One region of the Bacillus sp. PK3-037 genome, then DNA from elsewhere that is predicted to be linked to it. Evidence: a T-box and tRNA genes for the amino acid it is inferred to sense, from the RefSeq annotation. Region 1 holds a T-box; the other holds one or more tRNA genes.
What was found. The T-box of region 1 lies ahead of thrS (threonine--tRNA ligase). A T-box ahead of a tRNA ligase gene usually reads a tRNA of that ligase, here a tRNA-Thr.
Positions count from the first base shown of each region.

Region 1 (9,418 bases):
GATGGCGATATCATTTCGTGTTCCGTAGCTTCCGGCTCCAGATTTATCACCGACTTCCCAGTCTTTTGGTACGCCAGCTCGGATGAGTTTGTCTCCTGTAGCATTTCCACGCATCCAATCTGTAAGAATTTTACGTTTGTCAGCTGGGAGCGCATTTCCGACTGTGAAAGCCTTAAGATCGGTAGCAAGTGTTTTTGCTGTACTTGTATCACGAATGTCTCCCGGAATAGCTTCGTTCAAATCCGTCTCAAAACGATCAGCCACGGTAACTTTATCACCAATCTGTCTAAGCGCTTCTTCAAAGCCTTTAGGTCCGTCTAGTTTCTTGAATAAAAGGTTCCCCGCAGTGTTATCACTATAACGAATAGCAGCCTCGCAAATTTCCCCAAGGGTCATCCCAGTGTCCACATGTTTCTCTGTGACTGGTGAATACGTAACTAAGTCATTTTTGGTATAGGTAATGACCTCGTTTAATTTGTCAATTGAGTTTTGCTGTAATACAGCTCCTGCCGCCAAAGCTTTGTAGGTAGATGCGTAAGCAAACCGTTCATTAGGTCGATAAGTTACTGTCTGGTTTGTACCAGTGTCGATAGCATAGACACCTAGTCGAGCGTCAAACTTTTTCTCAAGTTGAGCGAACTCTCGATGAGTCGCATGGTTTGTATGATTGGTTTGCTCTGTTTTTTCTTTTGCTTTAACTTGCAATGGTTGACCTATAAAGAATTTTACGCTTGCAAGGCTTAAACTTAGTATGCCAACACACACCCCTATTTTTAGCATCCTTGTACTTTTCAAAATAATCATTCCCTTCAGACTTTTAATACTTAAAACAGATGTTAAATTAGATACAATTGTATTGAATTTGAACATCTGTTTTTAAAATTACACTTAATAGACACTCTAAATAACAATATTGTTCCATAACTTTTAAAAAAATAATTTAACCTTAAGATAAAATAGAACCGACATAGAGAAGGGTTTTATGTTACATACAAGAAGCTTTGAATTTTTTGAGCAAATAGTTGTAATTCATCAGATACAGAAATAGGCATGCAAAAGGAAATGATGACTAGTACAGCTGATTCCCCGTTAGGAAAGTATGGGCTTAGCATACATGCAACAAAATTGCCGGACGGTACCGAAGTATGGGGGCATGGTGGTGGTATTCCCGGATTTACTAACTTTGCAGGTGGAACGGAAGATGGTCAACATGTCATTTCGATAAACATCAATGTACTAGGAGCAGAAAAACATATCAAGAATATTTAGTCTCAGAGTTTGCAGGGAAAACCAAAAAGAAAGTTATCGATAAAGAAAAGAAAAGGAACCATCGAGGAGAAGCCAAATACGTAATCGATCAAGTAGTAACCAATAAAAAAATCCCAAGTGTCATAGCAGGCGGATTAAAGAACGGTAAACGCTGGTCTTATGCTAAGGGACAGCGAGTTACGAGGTATCGCGCGCAGCAGAACCGAACTTTTCGTTTCGTATTGGAAGCATCACGAAGACGTTCACAGCGTCCGTTATACTGCAGTTGGCTGAGGAGAAAGGAATTAAACCTTGATGATCGGTTGAAAAATGGTTACCGGGGATCATACAGGGTAATGGGTATGACGGTTACAAAATTACCATTCGGCAGTTATTGAATCATACAAGCGGGATTGCATCCTATACAGATTTGGATATGACGGAATGAGACCTAGACTCTCTAATACTTGATCCTTTTGAACCGGCAGTTCATTCACTGCCTCATAGTAGTTAAGACAGTTACCGCATTCACACATATCCCCTGTATCTTTATCATACTGCTTTCTCGTTTCTTCCACGTCAGCTTTCATCACCCAGTCACCCACTCGAATGGTTTCGTACATGATAACCCCTAAAAAATGAAAAACCCCGAGTCTTGGTTCGGCTCGGGATTTTCCATGTCCTAGTTTCTGTATCACCAGTTTACTCAATGTTTACGAAAAATAGTTCAAATATTCTAAGAGTTCACATAAAGTTCACAAATTAATTTTCTTCTTGAAGCAGGCCTTTTTTCAATTCATCAGAAGAGCGTTCCCACAGGCCTTGGTCATGGTTTTTCAGAAATTCGCCAAGCACTTGCTTCGAGCTGTCATCCATCTTATCAATGATAATGTTCCGTTTCATCGATTTATCCATCAGATTCACATGCTCCGGGAGCGATTTGTAGCCTCTTCTGATGCTTCTGTCGACCGTCAGTTCACAGGCTGTTACCCCTGCGTAATAAGGGCCCTCTTCTCTTCTGTCAATCGTCACCCACACAAGCCAGTATGGTTTGCCGTTTGGAACATCTTCTTTATTAGGCAGAAATTTAATGCCTTTTTCAACGACGCTGCGGGCGTGCATCGCGCCGATGTCAACGAACGCTTCTTTTTCCTCTACATCGACGAATACAGGAGAAATATTATCCAGGCTGAGTGCCCCTGCACCGAAGCCGCCGTGTCCGTCTGTCGGATCACTTTTGATAATATTAAACCCGATTGATTTTTTCTTTTTTTCTTCCATGAGTTCTACCTCCTACAAAAGCGGTTGAAATATCGCTGAAAACAAATGTAAAATCGAATCCCTTCCGGCGTTGAGCAATGGCCAAAGCACGTAAGATCCGAGCGGTGTCACAAACAGTACCAAAAAGACGATAAAGCCGTAGCTTTCCGCTTGCGTCATCTTGGCACGCGCCCCCGGCGGGACGAGATCTTCAATAATACGATAGCCGTCGAGCGGCGGCAGCGGCAGCAGATTAAATAAAAACAGAACGAGGTTCAGCTGTATCCAGATTGAAAAGAACTGGTCCAGTCCTGTACTGAATGCCGTAAGCAGTTCCATTCCGTAAGCATGCATCAACACTAACAAAGAGAAACCGATAAACGCAAGAATCAGGTTACTGATTGGCCCGGCAATGGATACGAGTACGCCGGCCAGACGAGGTTTCTTAAAGAAACGGCGATTGACGGGAACAGGGCGAGCCCATCCAAAGCCGGCCACCAGGATCAAAATGGTTCCGAACGGATCAAGGTGTTTGATAGGATTAAGCGTCAGTCTTCCTTCTTTTTTCGCCGTATTGTCACCAAATTTGTATGCGACATAGGCGTGAGCGAGTTCATGCATTGTAAACGAAACAATTAACGTGATGACGAGGTATGGCATTAACGATAACGGATAATATAAAAAACGGTCCAAGTGAGATATCCCTCTTTCTAAAAATGCAAGAATTTACTTTATTCAGTATACTATAAGAAGCCTCTTTTCCTAAAGAGAGGAAACGATATAAAGGAGGATTCACACCTATGCCATACGTAACCGTCAAAATGCTTGAAGGCCGTACAGACGAGCAAAAACGCAATCTTGTCGAGAAAGTAACAGAAGCCGTAAAGGAAACCACCGGTGCTTCTGAAGAAAAAATTGTTGTCTTTATAGAAGAAATGAGAAAAGACCATTACGCGGTCGCAGGCAAACGCCTCAGCGATATGGAATAATCTCTATAAAGCCGGCGCTTCGCAAGCCGGCTTTTTCCATCCCTATTGGGTCAGCTTCGCAATAATCGCTAATAACGCCTTTTTCTCTTCGGCTGTCAAACGCTCAAACATGCCGTCAATCAGTCCCTGACGGTTTTCGATCATTTGCTCAGCCGCCGCCCTGCCCGATTCAGAAAGCGTAATCCATACAGTGCGGCGGTCATTGTTATTTCTGGATCTCTCAATGAATCCCTCCTGCTCTAAATGATTAAGAGCAGTGGTCGTAGCAGAGGGAGACAGTGTGACCTCCTTCAGAATATCCTTTATGGTGCAGCTCCCATGCCTGTATATGATCCGCAGAATAAATCCTCTTACATTATTTACGTGTTTCGGAACGGTGGCTTCATCTAATTGCTTCGTGCTTTTCAAATATTTTGTAAGTGCGTGATCCAGCAAATTTGCTTCCAGTTTGTCATGATCCATGTAGATTTCCCCATTTCGAGATGCATTCATAACATACGAACGATATGATTACTTATTATTTTACTGATACCAGATAGGGAAAGTCAAAAAAGCAAACAGCGAATTCGCAACTTTTCTCCTACATGCTTCGATTTTTCACCTGTTTGACAATATTCTCTTTAAATACCTGAAAAGGAACTTGTTCACTCTTCTGATGTCCGAATTGACGGACGTTTACGGCCTTTTCATTCACTTCCTGATCCCCTAGCACCAGCATGTACGGGATTTTCTGCATTTGTGATTCTCTGATTTTGTAGCCAAGCTTTTCATTGCGTTCATCAATATTGACTCTTATCCCGAGCCGCTTTAGCTCAGACTGCACCTTTTCGCAGTAGTCCATATGAACGTGAGAAACCGGTATAATTTGGACCTGCACCGGCGCAAGCCAGACTGGAAAAGCTCCGCCAAAATGCTCGATCAGAATGCCGAAGAAACGGTCAATTGAGCCGAATACCGCTCTGTGAATGACGACGGGACGAACCTTTTCATTGTGCTCATTAATATATGTTAAATCAAATTTTTCCGGCATTTGAAAATCAAGCTGGATTGTGGCGCATTGGTGGCTCCGCTTCAGAGCGTCTTTAATATGAAAATCGATTTTCGCTCCGTAAAACGCTCCATCCCCTGCGTTTACTTCATAAGGAAGATCCAGATCCTCAAGGACGTGTTTCAAGGCGTTTTCAGACATTTCCCACACGCTGTCTTCACCTGATGAATCCTCCGGACGAGTGGAAAGCTCAACCGTATACTCGAAACCGAATGTGCGGTATACCTCGTCAATCAGCCGAATGGCTTCTTTGATTTCACTCTCGATTTGATCCTCCCGAACAAAGATATGCGCGTCATCCTGGCAGAACGTCTGGACGCGGAGCATTCCGTTCAGAGCACCGCTGTATTCATGGCGGTGCACCTGGCCGAACTCCGCCATACGAATCGGCAGATCCCGGTAAGAATACAGGCTGTTTTTAAAGATGAGCATATGGCCGGGACAATTCATCGGCTTCATTGCAAATGCAGTATGATCTACTTCCGAAAAATACATATTGTCGCGATAATGGTCCCAGTGCCCCGACTGCTCCCATAACCGCTGATTCATCATAAACGGCGTACGGACTTCAGCGTAGCCGGCATTTGTTTGCAGCTCACGCGAAAAGCGTTCCAGCTCATTGCGGACAATCTGCCCTTTTGGCAAATAAAACGGCATTCCCGGGGCTTCTTCCGAGAACATAAACAGCTCTAATTGTTTTCCCAGCTTGCGGTGATCCCGTTTCGCTGCTTCTTCCAGCATATGCAGGTGCGCATCCAAATCTTTTTTCTTTTGAAACGAAACACCGTACACCCGCTGAAGGACTTCATTTTGGCTGTCTCCTCGCCAATAAGCACCCGACACCCGTGTTAATTTGAACGCCTTGATCATTCCTGTTGAAGGAAGATGCGACCCGCGGCACAGGTCAACAAATTCTCCCTGCTGATACAGCGTCATGCTTTCCCCGCGCGGAATGTCTTTCAAAATTTCCAGCTTAAACGGCTCGCCTTTTTCTGCAAAAAGCGCTTCAGCCTCCTCGTAAGAAACCTCTATTCGCTTGATATCCATATTTTCGTTTATAATATGCTTCATCTCTTTTTCGATGGCCTCTAAATCTCCGGAAGTCAGACTCCGATCAAGCTTCATATCATAATAAAATCCGTCTTCAATGACAGGCCCTATTCCCAAGGACGCTTCGCCGTACAGCCGTTTCACTGCCTGAGCCAGCACATGCGCTGATGTATGGCGAAGCACCTGCAAGCCTTCTGGAGAATCCAGTGTGATAATTGAAAGCTCAGCATCTTCCTCCAGCTTGAAGCTGACATCAACGAGCCGGCCATTAACCTGTCCCGCTGCTGCTTTCTTTTCCAAACTGGAGCTGATGGACGCAGCCGCCTCTTTGACTGTAGTGCCTTTCGGATATTCCTTTACCTGTCCGTCCGGAAGCTGAATACTTACATGTTTACTCATTTCAAACACTCCTTATTCATTGTGGTATATAAAAAAACACACCCGTCCCTCTGTAAGGGACGAGTGTGTGATTAACCCGTGGTTCCACCCAAGTTCCCAACGAACTTTCATGTTCATCGGCTCGGTGCTGTAACGCAGCATAAACGGCATTGGATACTGATTGTTCCCCAATGCTGCTCCAAGGCGGTAAATGATATTCCTAAGCTGGGAAGCTCGCACCTTTCCTTCCCTCTCTGAAAACCGTAAATATCATTCATGTCCTTTTCATCGCATTTCTATATGTATATAAAAAGACACACCCGTCCCTCTATAAGGGACGAGTGTGTGTGATTAACCCGTGGTTCCACCCAAGTTCCCAACGAACTTTCATGTTCATCGGCTCGGTGCTGTAACGCAGCATAAACGGCATTGGATACTGATTGTTCCCCAACGCTGCTCCAAGGCGGTAAATGATATTCCTAAGCTGGGAAGCTCGCACCTTTCCTTCCCTCTCTGAAAACCGTAAATATCATTCATGTCCTTTTCATCGCATTTATTGACTCATATAAAAAAACACATCCATCCCTCGCAAGGGACGAATGTGTTAAAATTCGTGGTTCCACCCAAATTCCCAACAAACATACATGTTCGTCGGCTCGGTGCTGTAACGCAGCATGACGGTATCAGATACTTAATTTCCCCGATACGGCTCAAAGGCGGTAAGCTGCTTTCTCTGCGTTAGGAAGGTTTCAGCTGATCCTTCCCTCTCTGGAAACCGTAAAAAGCATCTCGTGTCCTTATCAGTGCCTGTTTGAATAATTTCATATATCTTACTATATGTTTCTTGAAAAAACAATGGACGATTTTAAGATGATGCAGAAGCGGACGTTTCTTTATGAAAAGTCAGAAACCGCCACACAAAGAATGCGGCAAGACTGTATGCCGCGCCCATCATCAAAAACGTAAACCCAGCTCCGGCGTACCAAGTGGCGGACAGATGAATGACCACTCCGGAAACCGCTACGCCAACCAATGCCCCGATTTGCCGGTTGGCATTTAAAGCTGCTCCTGCGATATTGGCATGCTCCTGTCCCGCTGTCTTCATCATCACAGCCGTCATGGCAGGAACCGTAATGCCGACACCAAGATTCATGACAGAAGTCAGAACCGCAAGCTGCCAGTAAGGCAAATCCGGAGAAACCATGACAAATAACAGCAATGCCATGATGCAGCTGACAGCCATTGAAACAAACATAAGAAGCCCCGCTTCAAAACGGTTCGCCAGCCGGGCAAACAGCAGATTTCCTACCACAAAGACAGCCATCATCGGCAATAGTTCGACGCCCGCTAAAAAGGAACTTGCGCCTCTTGCTTCCTGCAAAAATAGACTCAGCATAAACATACCGCCGAAAAGAGCAAAATTCAGTAAAAACCCAACGAACTGCGCTGCCGAGAAACGTCCGTTTTTATATAATGACGCAGGAAGAATAGATGTTGCCGAAAAAATTTCTCTCAGAATAAAAAGCACAAACGCCAAAACCGCCGCCGCGAAAGCACCGAGAATGGAGAGCGAACTCCAGCCTATTGAAGCACCCTGTATCAGCGCAAATGAAAGAAATCCGAGAGCCGCCATTCCAAGCAGATGCCCTGTGATATTCACCCGGCTGCCTTTTCCCGGGAAACTGCTGAGCGTTCGATAGGCGCAAATAAGCGCCGCAATCCCTAATGGCACATTGATCAGAAAAATACTCTGCCACCCTGCCGCATTCACCAGAACACCGCCGATAAAAGGCCCCAGCCCGGAGGCGGCGGAGACGAGAGCGGCCCACAAGCCAAACATTTTGGCCCGCACCCGTTCATCGGGATAAGAGGCAGTCAAAAGGCTGAGTGAACTCGGCATAAACAAAGCCGCGCCAAGTCCCTGCAACAGCCGGCCTGCGATCAGCATTTGGCCATTTGCTGATACAGCGCATAGACATGAGGCAAGAACAAAAACGGCCAAACCCAGCATATAAATGGTCTTTGAGCCGTAACGGTCAGCCAGCGCACCGCCGGCCAGCAGAAGCGAAGCAAATGTAAGCATGTACCCGTCTACAACCCACGTCACACCTGAAAGTGAAAGAGAAAGAACGTTTTTCATATCAGCAATTGCAACATTCACCACGGTCACATCAAGCGTAGCCATCAGAAAACCGAGAGCGAGCACGATTAACACTGAGATGCCTGTTGATCCTGATTGATGTAAAGGCCCGCTGTTTTTCATTGCCATTGCCCTTTCAGCTGATGATGTACCCAATCATCGATTTTTTCGAGGTCATAAAGTTTCCCGATTCTGTTCATGACACCCTGCAAGGTTTCTTCTTTCATGAGCGAAGACCATTTATCCTCAATATCACCCATTACCGTCTCCAGCACACAGGGATTTCCGCTCTCAAATACAGATGGCAAAAGGCCTTTTCCTTGATACATGGAACCTCTTCCTTCAACAGCTTGATAGACATCATAGAGGGTAATATCCGTCAAAGGCTTCGTAATCGTAAAGCCTCCCTTCGTTCCTGGTATGGACTCAGCCAAACCAGCCTGCACCAAAGTTCTCATCAGCTTTTTCAGATAAGACGGAGACATGTGCAAACGCTGGCTGATCGCCTCTGATGTTAAAGAAGCCTGCACGGGCAGCCGTGATAGTAACAGCAGTACAGAAATTCCCTGCTCCATTCCCGATTTCATTTTCATTATGTTCCCTCCTGGTTCATTATGGATAACTATTATCCACAATAGATCCATTAGCAGGTTTTGTCAATAAAAAAAGCAAAAGAAACGATTCATTTCTTTTGCTTGGTATGGTTAACAAATCTGCTTCAGCTCTTCTATGTATTGAAGCGCTTCGTCATATTCTTCATTGGTATACTTTTGCTTGCTTTTGATTGTAAATACTTTCTCTTTCTTTTCCTCAGCCTCAAGCCCGTCAAAGTAAAGAATCGTGGAAACCAGCTCTAAAAACCGTGATGAACGGTTGTTTACACTGTCAATATAGTGCTTGATATCAGGCATATCAAGATCGGCGTGGTCTAAAAACGCGGAGCCCGTCTCTGTCAGCGAATAACGGTATTGAAAGTAGCCGCCCTTTTTTTCCTTTACCTCATGCAGGAATCCAAGGTTGCACAGCTCTTCAATTTGGAGCGTCAGTTCCTCCGAATACGGCCCGTAAAAGTGAAAATCATATTTCTCATAGAAAGGAAACTGCATTTTCTTCGCAATATAAATCATTTTTTGCAGCTTCTTTCGCCCGATGATTTCTCCAGAATCCGAGAACACCTTCATCAGTTTTGCATGTTCTTTCAACAAATTCCCGACATCTCCTTTTTCCTTCTTTACCAATTTCTATGTCAGTCCCAGCAGCTGCCGGATTTTCATTTTCGCTTCCGGGTGTTCAGAGCCGTCACAA
Region 1 covers NZ_CP096408.1:391,601-401,018, reverse strand. The annotation lists gene bla (class A beta-lactamase) at 1-804, opposite strand, end outside; gene M1D69_RS02090 (hypothetical protein) at 1,051-1,269, shown strand; partial or broken gene M1D69_RS02085 (serine hydrolase) at 1,490-1,696, shown strand; gene M1D69_RS02080 (hypothetical protein) at 1,626-1,871, opposite strand; gene M1D69_RS02075 (YwhD family protein) at 2,011-2,529, opposite strand; gene M1D69_RS02070 (site-2 protease family protein) at 2,542-3,201, opposite strand; gene M1D69_RS02065 (2-hydroxymuconate tautomerase) at 3,309-3,497, shown strand; gene M1D69_RS02060 (MarR family transcriptional regulator) at 3,540-3,959, opposite strand; gene thrS (threonine--tRNA ligase) at 4,078-5,994, opposite strand; T-box leader at 6,047-6,271, opposite strand; T-box leader at 6,304-6,530, opposite strand; T-box leader at 6,562-6,786, opposite strand; gene M1D69_RS02050 (MFS transporter) at 6,839-8,236, opposite strand; gene M1D69_RS02045 (Rrf2 family transcriptional regulator) at 8,233-8,706, opposite strand; gene M1D69_RS02040 (YwgA family protein) at 8,818-9,318, opposite strand; gene M1D69_RS02035 (HD domain-containing protein) at 9,355-9,418, opposite strand, start outside.

Region 2 (9,418 bases), 590 kb from region 1:
CCCGTCCAAGCTGTTCAAGCGCTCTTCTCAGCTCAGGCTGAAAGATAATAATAATTGCTAAAAATCCCCATGTTATCGCTTGGTCCATCAGCCACTGAAGCGTGCTGAGGCCCAAATATTGACTGGCCATACGGACAAGCACGATCACAACGATTCCTTTTAAGAGCTGAACCGCCTTCGTGCCGCGTATCACCATAATCAGTTTATATATCACATACCAAACAAGGAGAATATCAACGGCATTGCCGAGGTACTGCAAAAAAGGGATATCCTCAAAAGCCATTTCCTCGTCCTCCAAGAATTCAGTCATTTCGTATTTTGAAGTTTAATGTGTTACGCATATGTACTTTACATAGCGAGCCCATTATACCACATTTCATTTTGGCAAGTGAAATATGCCAGCCGTTTGAGAACCTAAAAAAGAGTAAAGCGCGCCACACGCTTTACTCTTCTCCGTTCGGGTCTAATGCATTGAATACACTTTTCCCCGCAGACTTCATTTTATACCATGTCCAGTCGAATAATTGATTAATCTCCTCAATTTGACCGGTGACTTGTCCAGCAGAGGCCATATACTTTTCTCCGTTTACAACGGTTACATCCCCGTCTATTTTCCCTTTAATAATCAGCTTGCCGTTTTTGACGGTGACATCACCTTTGACCGTCTCACCTTCTGGCACGATCACAGTGTTGTTTTGCACGACCAGATTCGGCTGCTTCGACACGCTGAAGTTGTGGTCATTGTGCCAGCTGTTTAACAATCCGCCGCCCATCAAAATGATGAATACCGCAGCAGCCGCGATAACCGGATGGGATCTGAACCATCTTTTCACAGAAGCTCTTTTCTTCTCCTTAGGCAATTTTGCCATGACGTTAGCGGTAAAATCGGCGGGGGCTTCGACATGCGATGTGCTCCGGACGAGCGCAATGGATTTTTCCATCTCATAAAAATGCTTTCTGCATTCCTCGCATGCCTCCAGATGTTCTTTTAATACTTGTTCATCTTTCGGAAGGATATCTCCATCAAGATGCATATGCATAAGCTGCACAATTTGTTCAGGACAGCTCATTTCATCACCCCACTTAAAGATCCCTTAATTGTTTTCTAAGAGCCTCTCTGCCTCTGTGAATCCGCGTTTTTACAGTCCCCACAGGAATGTTCAGAATCTCGCCGATTTCAATTAATGAGAGTTCATCAATATACTTTAATACAATGACAGTTCTGTATTTGTCAGGAAGCTTTAATATTTTCCGCTGAATCGTGTGTGAAAGCTCCAGCGATACGACTGCATCTTCAGGCAACACTCCATCTGCGGCGATTTGGGAATACATCGTCAAGCCTTCTGTACCCGCCACTTCTGCATCGAGGTAATAATCCGGCTTCTTTTTGCGAATGCGGTCAATGGTCAAGTTGGTCGCAATTCGATAAAGCCAAGTTGAAAATTTCCGGTTGATATCAAAACTGTCGATATTGACGTACGCTCTGATGAAAGCCTCTTGTGCGATATCTTCCGCCTCATGCACATTGCCAAGCATACGGTAGCAAAGCTGATAAATTTTATCCTTGTAAATATCTACGATGTCCGCAAATGCATTTTGATCGCCTTTTTTGACTTGCTTAATTCTCTTTTTAATCATCATTTCCATATTTATCTAACCTCTGCCTTCACCGGTCTGTATGTATACGAGCTTCGTTTCTAAAGGTTTCAATTTTTTTATAAAATAAGTTTAACAAATTTTTGGCAGGGTGTAGATGGCAATTTGTGAATAAACTACCTTAACATATTTTTAAAATTATTATACAGACTGAACAGTTAGAAATTGGAATGATTTTTCAAAAAGAAAAAAGACACCTTTTGATCAAAGGTGTCTGTGACTGGGCTAGCTGGATTCGAACCAACGCATGACGGAGTCAAAGTCCGTTGCCTTACCGCTTGGCTATAGCCCAATGATGGTGGAGGGGGGCAGATTCGAACTGCCGAACCCTGAGGGAGCGGATTTACAGTCCGCCGCGTTTAGCCACTTCGCTACCCCTCCATATTTTTAAGAAAAACAGTGCCGGCAAGAGGACTTGAACCCCCAACCTACTGATTACAAGTCAGTTGCTCTACCAATTGAGCTACACCGGCAAGATGGTGGAGGATGACGGGCTCGAACCGCCGACCCTCTGCTTGTAAGGCAGATGCTCTCCCAGCTGAGCTAATCCTCCAAATGGTGACCCGTACGGGATTCGAACCCGTGTTACCGCCGTGAAAGGGCGGTGTCTTAACCGCTTGACCAACGGGCCGTTTGTGTTCTCGTCGAGCTGACAAAAGTTATTATATACAGGTTACCCCCCTTTTGTAAAGAGGAAATTTAAATTTTTTATTTTCAAACTTTTTTACCCCTTTTTTAACTGAAAAAGCCTCCTACCATTTATCATTTATTTTAAGATAGATATAGATCGAATTAAGAGAGGAGATACCAATATGATACTAGTCAGCTCTTGCCTCGGCGGTATTGAATGCAGATACAACGGTTCGCATGCCGCATCAGAGAAAATCCGAAAACTGATTGAAGAAAAACAAGCAGTGATGGCTTGCCCTGAGCTTCTCGGCGGGTTCTCCACTCCCCGGGAACCAGCAGAAATCATCGGAGGCACTGGTGAGGATGTTCTTAATGGAGCCGCGAAAATCATAACGTCTTCAGGAGAAGATGTAACAGATTTATATATGAAGGGCGCGGCCCAAACATTGGCCTATGCAAAAGAAATCAACGCCTCTGCCGTCATATTGAAAGAAAACAGCCCATCATGCGGAAGCAATTTCATCTATAATGGCTCATTTTCAGGCAAAAAAATCGCTGGAAACGGAGTAACCGCCGCGCTATTAAAACAAGCAGGGTACCGTGTAATTTCTGAAAACCAGTTAGACGACATATTATAAGGAGGCTCATCATGACGCAAGATATCTCTTTATCCTTCTATAAGCCTGAGCATTTGCCGGAGCTTCACGCATTTACTTTACACAATGATGACAAACGCTTTACCGCTCTCCCAAAAGAGGTGCTGACCCAGGCCCTAAGCATTCAGGAGCGCTATCCGGTTGTCATCTTAAAAGGTGATCTGCCAATAGGCTTTTTCATTCTGCATACGTCAAAAGAAACCATTGCTCCCTATTCCAACAATCCATTTGCTTTATTGCTCAGTTCCTTATCATTAAACTCTGCCCACCACGGACAAGGCTATGCGAAAAAAGCCATGCTTCAGCTTCCCTCTTTTGTTAAAGGGTATTTCCCATGGTGCGATGAAATCATTTTAGCCGTCAATCACCTGAACACCCGTGCAAAGCAGCTATATATGAAAACAGGATTTCTTGATAAAGGGCGCCGAAAAATCGGGCCGCTTGGCGAACAGCTGATACTTCATTATTTCCTATAGCCTCTTTTGAAATAAAGTTTCAAAAATTAAAAATGATAGTTGAAATATCATGACAGAAATGAATATACTGAATATTAAGATATATTTTTACACAGGGGGCTTCCTCATGTCAGAACAATTGAATCTTCACAGCCTTACCACGGAATCACGCAATAGCCAAACATCGGAAATACACAAAGCAAACACCCTCGATATCTTAAAAATGATTAACAATGAAGATATCAAAGTCGCTGCCGCCGTTCAGCGTGTCCTTCCCGATATAGAAGCAGCCGTCGAATGCGCGTATGAATCCTTTCAAAATGGCGGACGGCTCATTTACGCAGGTGCAGGCACTAGCGGCCGACTCGGTGTGATGGACGCAGTTGAATGTCCTCCGACCTACAGCGTCAGTCCTGATCAGGTAATCGGATTAATGGCAGGCGGTCCCAACGCATTTTTGCAGGCGGCTGAGGGAATTGAAGATCATGAAGAAGCAGGTGCCGAGGATTTACGATCCATCCATCTCACCTCAGCCGATACAGTGATCGCGATTGCAGCAAGCGGCCGTACGCCTTATGCAGCGGGTGCGCTGAAATACGCCCGCAAAATCGGAGCAAACACCGTCTCCCTTACCTGTAACAGTCAATCTGCCATCAGCAAACACGCTGATCACAGCATTGAGGTCGTCGTCGGGCCAGAAGTCATTACAGGCTCGACACGTATGAAAGCCGCAACCGCTCATAAAATGATTCTAAACATGATATCCACCGCTGTAATGGTCAAAATCGGCAAGGTCTACGAAAACTTGATGGTGGATGTCAATGTCAGCAACAAAAAACTAAAAGAACGCGCCATCAGCATCATTCAAAGCCTCACAGACGTTTCTTATGAGAAAGCGCAATACACACTTGAACAGGCGAATCTTCATGTCAAAACAGCAATTGTTATGCTCAAAACCAGCACAGATCAAAACAAAGCGAAAACATTGCTTGATGAAGCGAACGGTTTTATAGACAAAGCAATTGAAAACTACCATTCATGATAAGGAGAGACAGTAATGGCGACAGGCGGGTTAGCTATCATTCAATCAATGAAACACAAGTTGCCACAATCAGAGCGTAAGCTTGCGGACTACATATTAGCCCACCCCCACAAAGCGATAGAAAGCACAGTCAGCGAAATCAGCGCCTTAGCTAATTCAAGTGACGCTGCCGTTATCAGGCTCTGCAAGTCACTGGGACTAAAAGGATTTCAGGATTTAAAAATGAGGGTAGCGGGCGATCTGGCAAAGCCTGCTGTTCAAGGCTACCGGGACATCGCTCATCATGAATCGCTGCCTTCCATCTCTGAAAAAGCAGCCGGCAATGCCATTCAAGCAATTCAAGACACCTCAGATCTCATGGATTTTCAAGAGCTTGAGCGCGCTGTTTCTCTGCTGCTTCAAGCGAACACTGTACATTTTTTCGGTCTGGGCGCCTCGGGAATTGTCGCCAAGGACGCTCAGCAAAAATGGCTTCGAATTCATAAACAGGCGACTGCTTTCACGGACACTCATCTTGTGGCATCTTTAATCGCAAATGCAGATAAAAAAGACATTGTATTTGCCATTTCATTTTCAGGTGAGACACAGGAAATCATCGAGCTGCTTTCGATGGCGAAGGAAAAAGGCATCACAATCATCAGCCTCACCCAATTCAGCCAAACCTCCGTCTCTGCATTAGCCGACGTTTCTTTATATACAGCCCATTCCAACGAGGCCCTGATTCGAAGCGCAGCCACTTCCTCCCGTCTCGCCCAGCTTTTTATGATTGATGTTTTGTTTTTCAGCATGGCGGCCGAGCAGTATGAAGAAACGGTCGGCTGCATTGATAAAACGAGCGAAGCAATCAAATCTATGAGAAAGACATAAGGCACCTTGAAAGGGAGGGGTTTGTATGAGCAAAGAAAAACACTACAATACTCTGGCGGAAAAAATCCTTGAGCTATGCGGGGGGGAATCCAATATTTCTTCCTATACGCATTGCATGACCCGCTTGCGCATTACGCCTTACGATGTCAGCAAAACGGATAGTAAGGCGTTAAGAGAACTTGATGGCGTCCTTGGAGTCGTCGAAGCTGAAACCCTGCAAATTATCCTCGGCACTGGTGTCGTTAATCATGTCACCGCTGCTTTTTCGAAGCTGGTATCATCAGAAGATTTTAATCTAAAAGAGGCCGCCGCCAAAAAGAAATCCGATATCAATCGTAAGAACGCCACTCCATTTAAGCTTTTTCTACGTAAAATAGCCAGCATCTTCATACCTCTCATTCCCGCACTCGTCGCTTCAGGCTTAATTACCGGGATTACCAAAGCGATAATCCAAGCCGGCTGGCTCTCTGCAGAATCACAAACAGCTATTGTCCTCACAGTCATCGGATCAGGCCTGTTCACTTATCTCGGCATTCTCGTCGGCATTAACGCGTCAAAAGAATTTGGCGGGACGCCCGCTCTCGGCGCTCTGGCAGGGATTCTGATCATTAACCCGGAAATCGCAAAGATCAGCTTATTCGGAGAACAGCTTCTTCCCGGCAGGGGAGGCCTCATCGGCGTTCTATTCGCAGCTATATTCATTGCTTACACAGAACAATTCGTCCGCCGCTTTATTCCTCAATCACTCGATATTATCGTAACTCCAACTGTTTCACTTTTGATCACTGGAATATTGACGTATATCGTTTTCATGCCTTTAGGCGGGTTCATTTCAGATGTCATCACATCCGGTCTTCTGTCCATCTTAGACATCGGCGGAATCGCTGCAGGCTTTATTCTGGGCGCGACCTTCCTCCCTCTCGTTGTCACCGGGCTACATCAAGGCCTGACGCCGGTGCACATGGAACTTATCAATTCGATCGGTGATGATCCGCTTCTCCCTATCCTTGCCATGGGAGGCGCAGGACAAGTGGGCGCAGCCTTCGCCATCTTCGTTAAAACAAAGAAAAAAACACTGAGAAAAGCGATCACAGGGGGTCTTCCTTCAGGACTGCTCGGCATCGGTGAACCTCTTATATTCGGTGTCACGCTGCCGCTTGGCCGTCCGTTTTTGACAGCATGCTTAGGGTCGGGGATCGGCGGAGCTTTTCAAGCTTATTTTCAGGTAGCCACAGTTGCGATCGGTGTCTCAGGATTGCCGCTCTCTTTTCTGGTTCTGCCTTCTCAAATCATCTTATATATCATTGGTCTCTTTATTTCCTATGCGGCCGGCTTTTTATTGACCTACGCTTTCGGATATAAAGATGAAATGGCTGCCCAGTTCGATTAAATGATGACGTTTTAGGAATAGTAACGGCATAGAAACACGGAAAGGAGCAAGCTTGTGAGAACGAAGACATTAGCATTACTCAGCGCTATTTTAACCGTGTCCATTCTGACGCCGAACGAAGCCTTCGCACAAACCGCCCTCCATCAAGCAGACAACCAGGTTGAGCCGAAAACAATAAATCCAGAAACTGCACAGTTTTCGCCGAAGAAACTAAGGAAGGTTGATCAGGTGATTGAACAGGACATTGCAGCAGGATTCCCCGGCGCCGTTCTAGTCGTCGTGAAGGACGGACGTATGATCAAAAAAGAAGCATACGGCTACAGTAAAAAATATGACGGGGCTGAACTCTTGCGCCGTCCGGCAAAAATGAAAACCCGCACGATGTTTGACTTGGCATCAAATACAAAAATATATGCGGCCAATTTTGCTTTACAGCGCTTAGTCAGCCAAGGCAAACTCGACGTTTATGAAAAGGTATCTGCTTATTTGCCTGATTTCAAGGATCAGCCTGCAGATCGCATCAAAGGGAAAGATAACATTCGTGTCATTGATGTCCTGCAGCACCAATCAGGGCTTCCATCCAGCTTCTACTTTTACAGCCCGGAAAAAGCCGGAATGTATTATTCTCAGGAGCGGGAGAAAACCATTGAATACTTGATGAAAATCCCGCTGGATTATGAAACAGGAACAAAACACGTATACAGTGACATTGGATACATGCTTCTCGGCTGTATTGTCGAAAAACTCACCGGCAAACCGCTTGATGTCTATACGGAACAAGAGCTCTACAAACCGCTGAAGCTGAAACATACGTTGTACAATCCGCTGCAAAAGGGCTTTAAAGCAAAACAGTTCGCGGCCACTGAACGTATGGGCAATACACGAGACGGTGTTATCCATTTTCCTCATATCCGCACAGACACGCTGCAAGGAGAAGTACATGACGAAAAAGCCTTCTATTCGATGGAAGGCGTTTCGGGCCACGCCGGACTGTTTTCAAACGCTGAGGATATGGCGATTCTGCTTCAAGTCATGTTAAACAAAGGAACGTACCGAAACGTTTCATTATTCGATCAGAAAACAGCTGACCTTTTTACGGCGCCATCAGCAACAGATCCGACGTTTGGCCTTGGATGGCGGCGAAACGGCAGTAAAAACATGGAATGGATGTTTGGCCCTTATGCAAGCGAAAATGCGTACGGACATACTGGCTGGACAGGAACGGTTACCATCATTGATCCGGCATACAATTTAGGCATCGCTTTGTTAACAAATAAAAAGCATTCACCTGTCGCTGATCCAGCGGAAAATCCGAACGTGTTTGAGGGTGACCAATTTTCAACAGGCAGTTACGGAAGCGTCATTACCGCGATTTATGAAGCAATGAAATAATCGACGATAGGAGGAAGTTGTTATGAAACCTGTCATTTCGCTTATCCTTTCCACCGTCCTTTTTCTTTCATGTTTTCTCGGCGTCAGTCAGACAGCTGAAGCAAAACCTCGCAGCTCAGAAGATGCCAAACAGATCGTTGATCGTATGACGTTAGATGAAAAACTTGGCCAGATGCTGATGCCGGATTTCAGAAACTGGAAAAAGGAAGGTGAGTCTTCTCCGCAAGCCTTCACAAAAATGAATGAGGAAGTCGCTGGCCTCATCAAGAAATATCAATTCGGCGGCGTCATACTATTTGCAGAAAATGTAAAAACAACTGAACAAACGGTACGGCTGACAGACGCATATCAAAAGGCCAGCCCCAAGATTCCGCTCTTACTCAGCATTGATCAAGAAGGCGGGATCGTGACAAGATTAGGGGAGGGCACTAATTTCCCAGGCAATATGGCGCTTGGCGCAACAAGAAGCAGAATCAATGCCTATCAGACCGGCAGCATGATTGGAAAAGAGCTTTCTGTCTTAGGCATCAATACAGATTTCAGCCCGGTCTTGGACATTAATAATAACCCTGATAATCCCGTGATCGGTGTGAGATCATTCAGTTCTGATCGTGAACTGACAGCACGACTCGGTTTATATTCTATGAAAGGTTTGCAACGGCAAAATATCGCCTCTGCTCTTAAACATTTCCCGGGACATGGAGACACTGACGTTGACAGCCATTATGGACTGCCGCTCGTCTCTCATAACCAGAAACGGCTTCGTGAGGTTGAACTCTACCCTTTTCAAAAAGCGATTGATGCCGGAGCAGATATGGTGATGACAGCTCATGTTCAATTCCCAGCCTTTGACGACACCACATATAAAAGCAAGCTTGATGGATCAGATATTATGGTTCCCGCTACACTTTCAAAGAAAGTAATGACCGGGCTGCTTCGGGAGGAAATGGGATTTGGCGGTATAATCGTCACTGATGCTCTCAATATGAAAGCCATAGCAGATCATTTCGGTCAGGAAGAGGCCGTCGTCATGGCCATAAAGGCCGGTGTTGATATCGCGTTAATGCCTGTCTCAGTTACATCTTTAAAAGATGAACAAAAGTTGGCAAGCGTGATTGACTCCTTAAAAGAAGCCGTTAAAAATGAAGACATTCCCTTACAGCAAATCAACAAATCGGTGGAAAGAATCATTTCCCTGAAAATAAAGCGCGGTATTTACCCCGCTCAGCATGACAGCAGCATAGATAAAAAGGTGAAGAAAGCGTTCAAAACAGTGGGAAGCAGGCACCATACGAAGACAGAGCAAAAAATCGCTGAAAAGGCAGTGACA
Region 2 covers NZ_CP096408.1:3,932,500-3,941,917, forward strand. The annotation lists gene cdaA (diadenylate cyclase CdaA) at 1-283, opposite strand, end outside; gene rsiW (anti-sigma-W factor RsiW) at 444-1,070, opposite strand; gene sigW (RNA polymerase sigma factor SigW) at 1,084-1,647, opposite strand; tRNA gene M1D69_RS20165 (tRNA-Gln) at 1,877-1,948, opposite strand; tRNA gene M1D69_RS20170 (tRNA-Tyr) at 1,953-2,037, opposite strand; tRNA gene M1D69_RS20175 (tRNA-Thr) at 2,057-2,129, opposite strand; tRNA gene M1D69_RS20180 (tRNA-Val) at 2,134-2,209, opposite strand; tRNA gene M1D69_RS20185 (tRNA-Glu) at 2,213-2,287, opposite strand; gene M1D69_RS20190 (2-thiouracil desulfurase family protein) at 2,469-2,924, shown strand; gene M1D69_RS20195 (GNAT family N-acetyltransferase) at 2,936-3,418, shown strand; gene murQ (N-acetylmuramic acid 6-phosphate etherase) at 3,525-4,439, shown strand; gene M1D69_RS20205 (MurR/RpiR family transcriptional regulator) at 4,455-5,306, shown strand; gene M1D69_RS20210 (PTS transporter subunit EIIC) at 5,332-6,696, shown strand; gene pbp4b (penicillin binding protein PBP4B) at 6,751-8,088, shown strand; gene M1D69_RS20220 (glycoside hydrolase family 3 protein) at 8,111-9,418, shown strand, end outside.
Region 2: it encodes a tRNA-Thr, which carries the amino acid that the T-box ahead of thrS (threonine--tRNA ligase) is inferred to sense. The anticodon was not compared.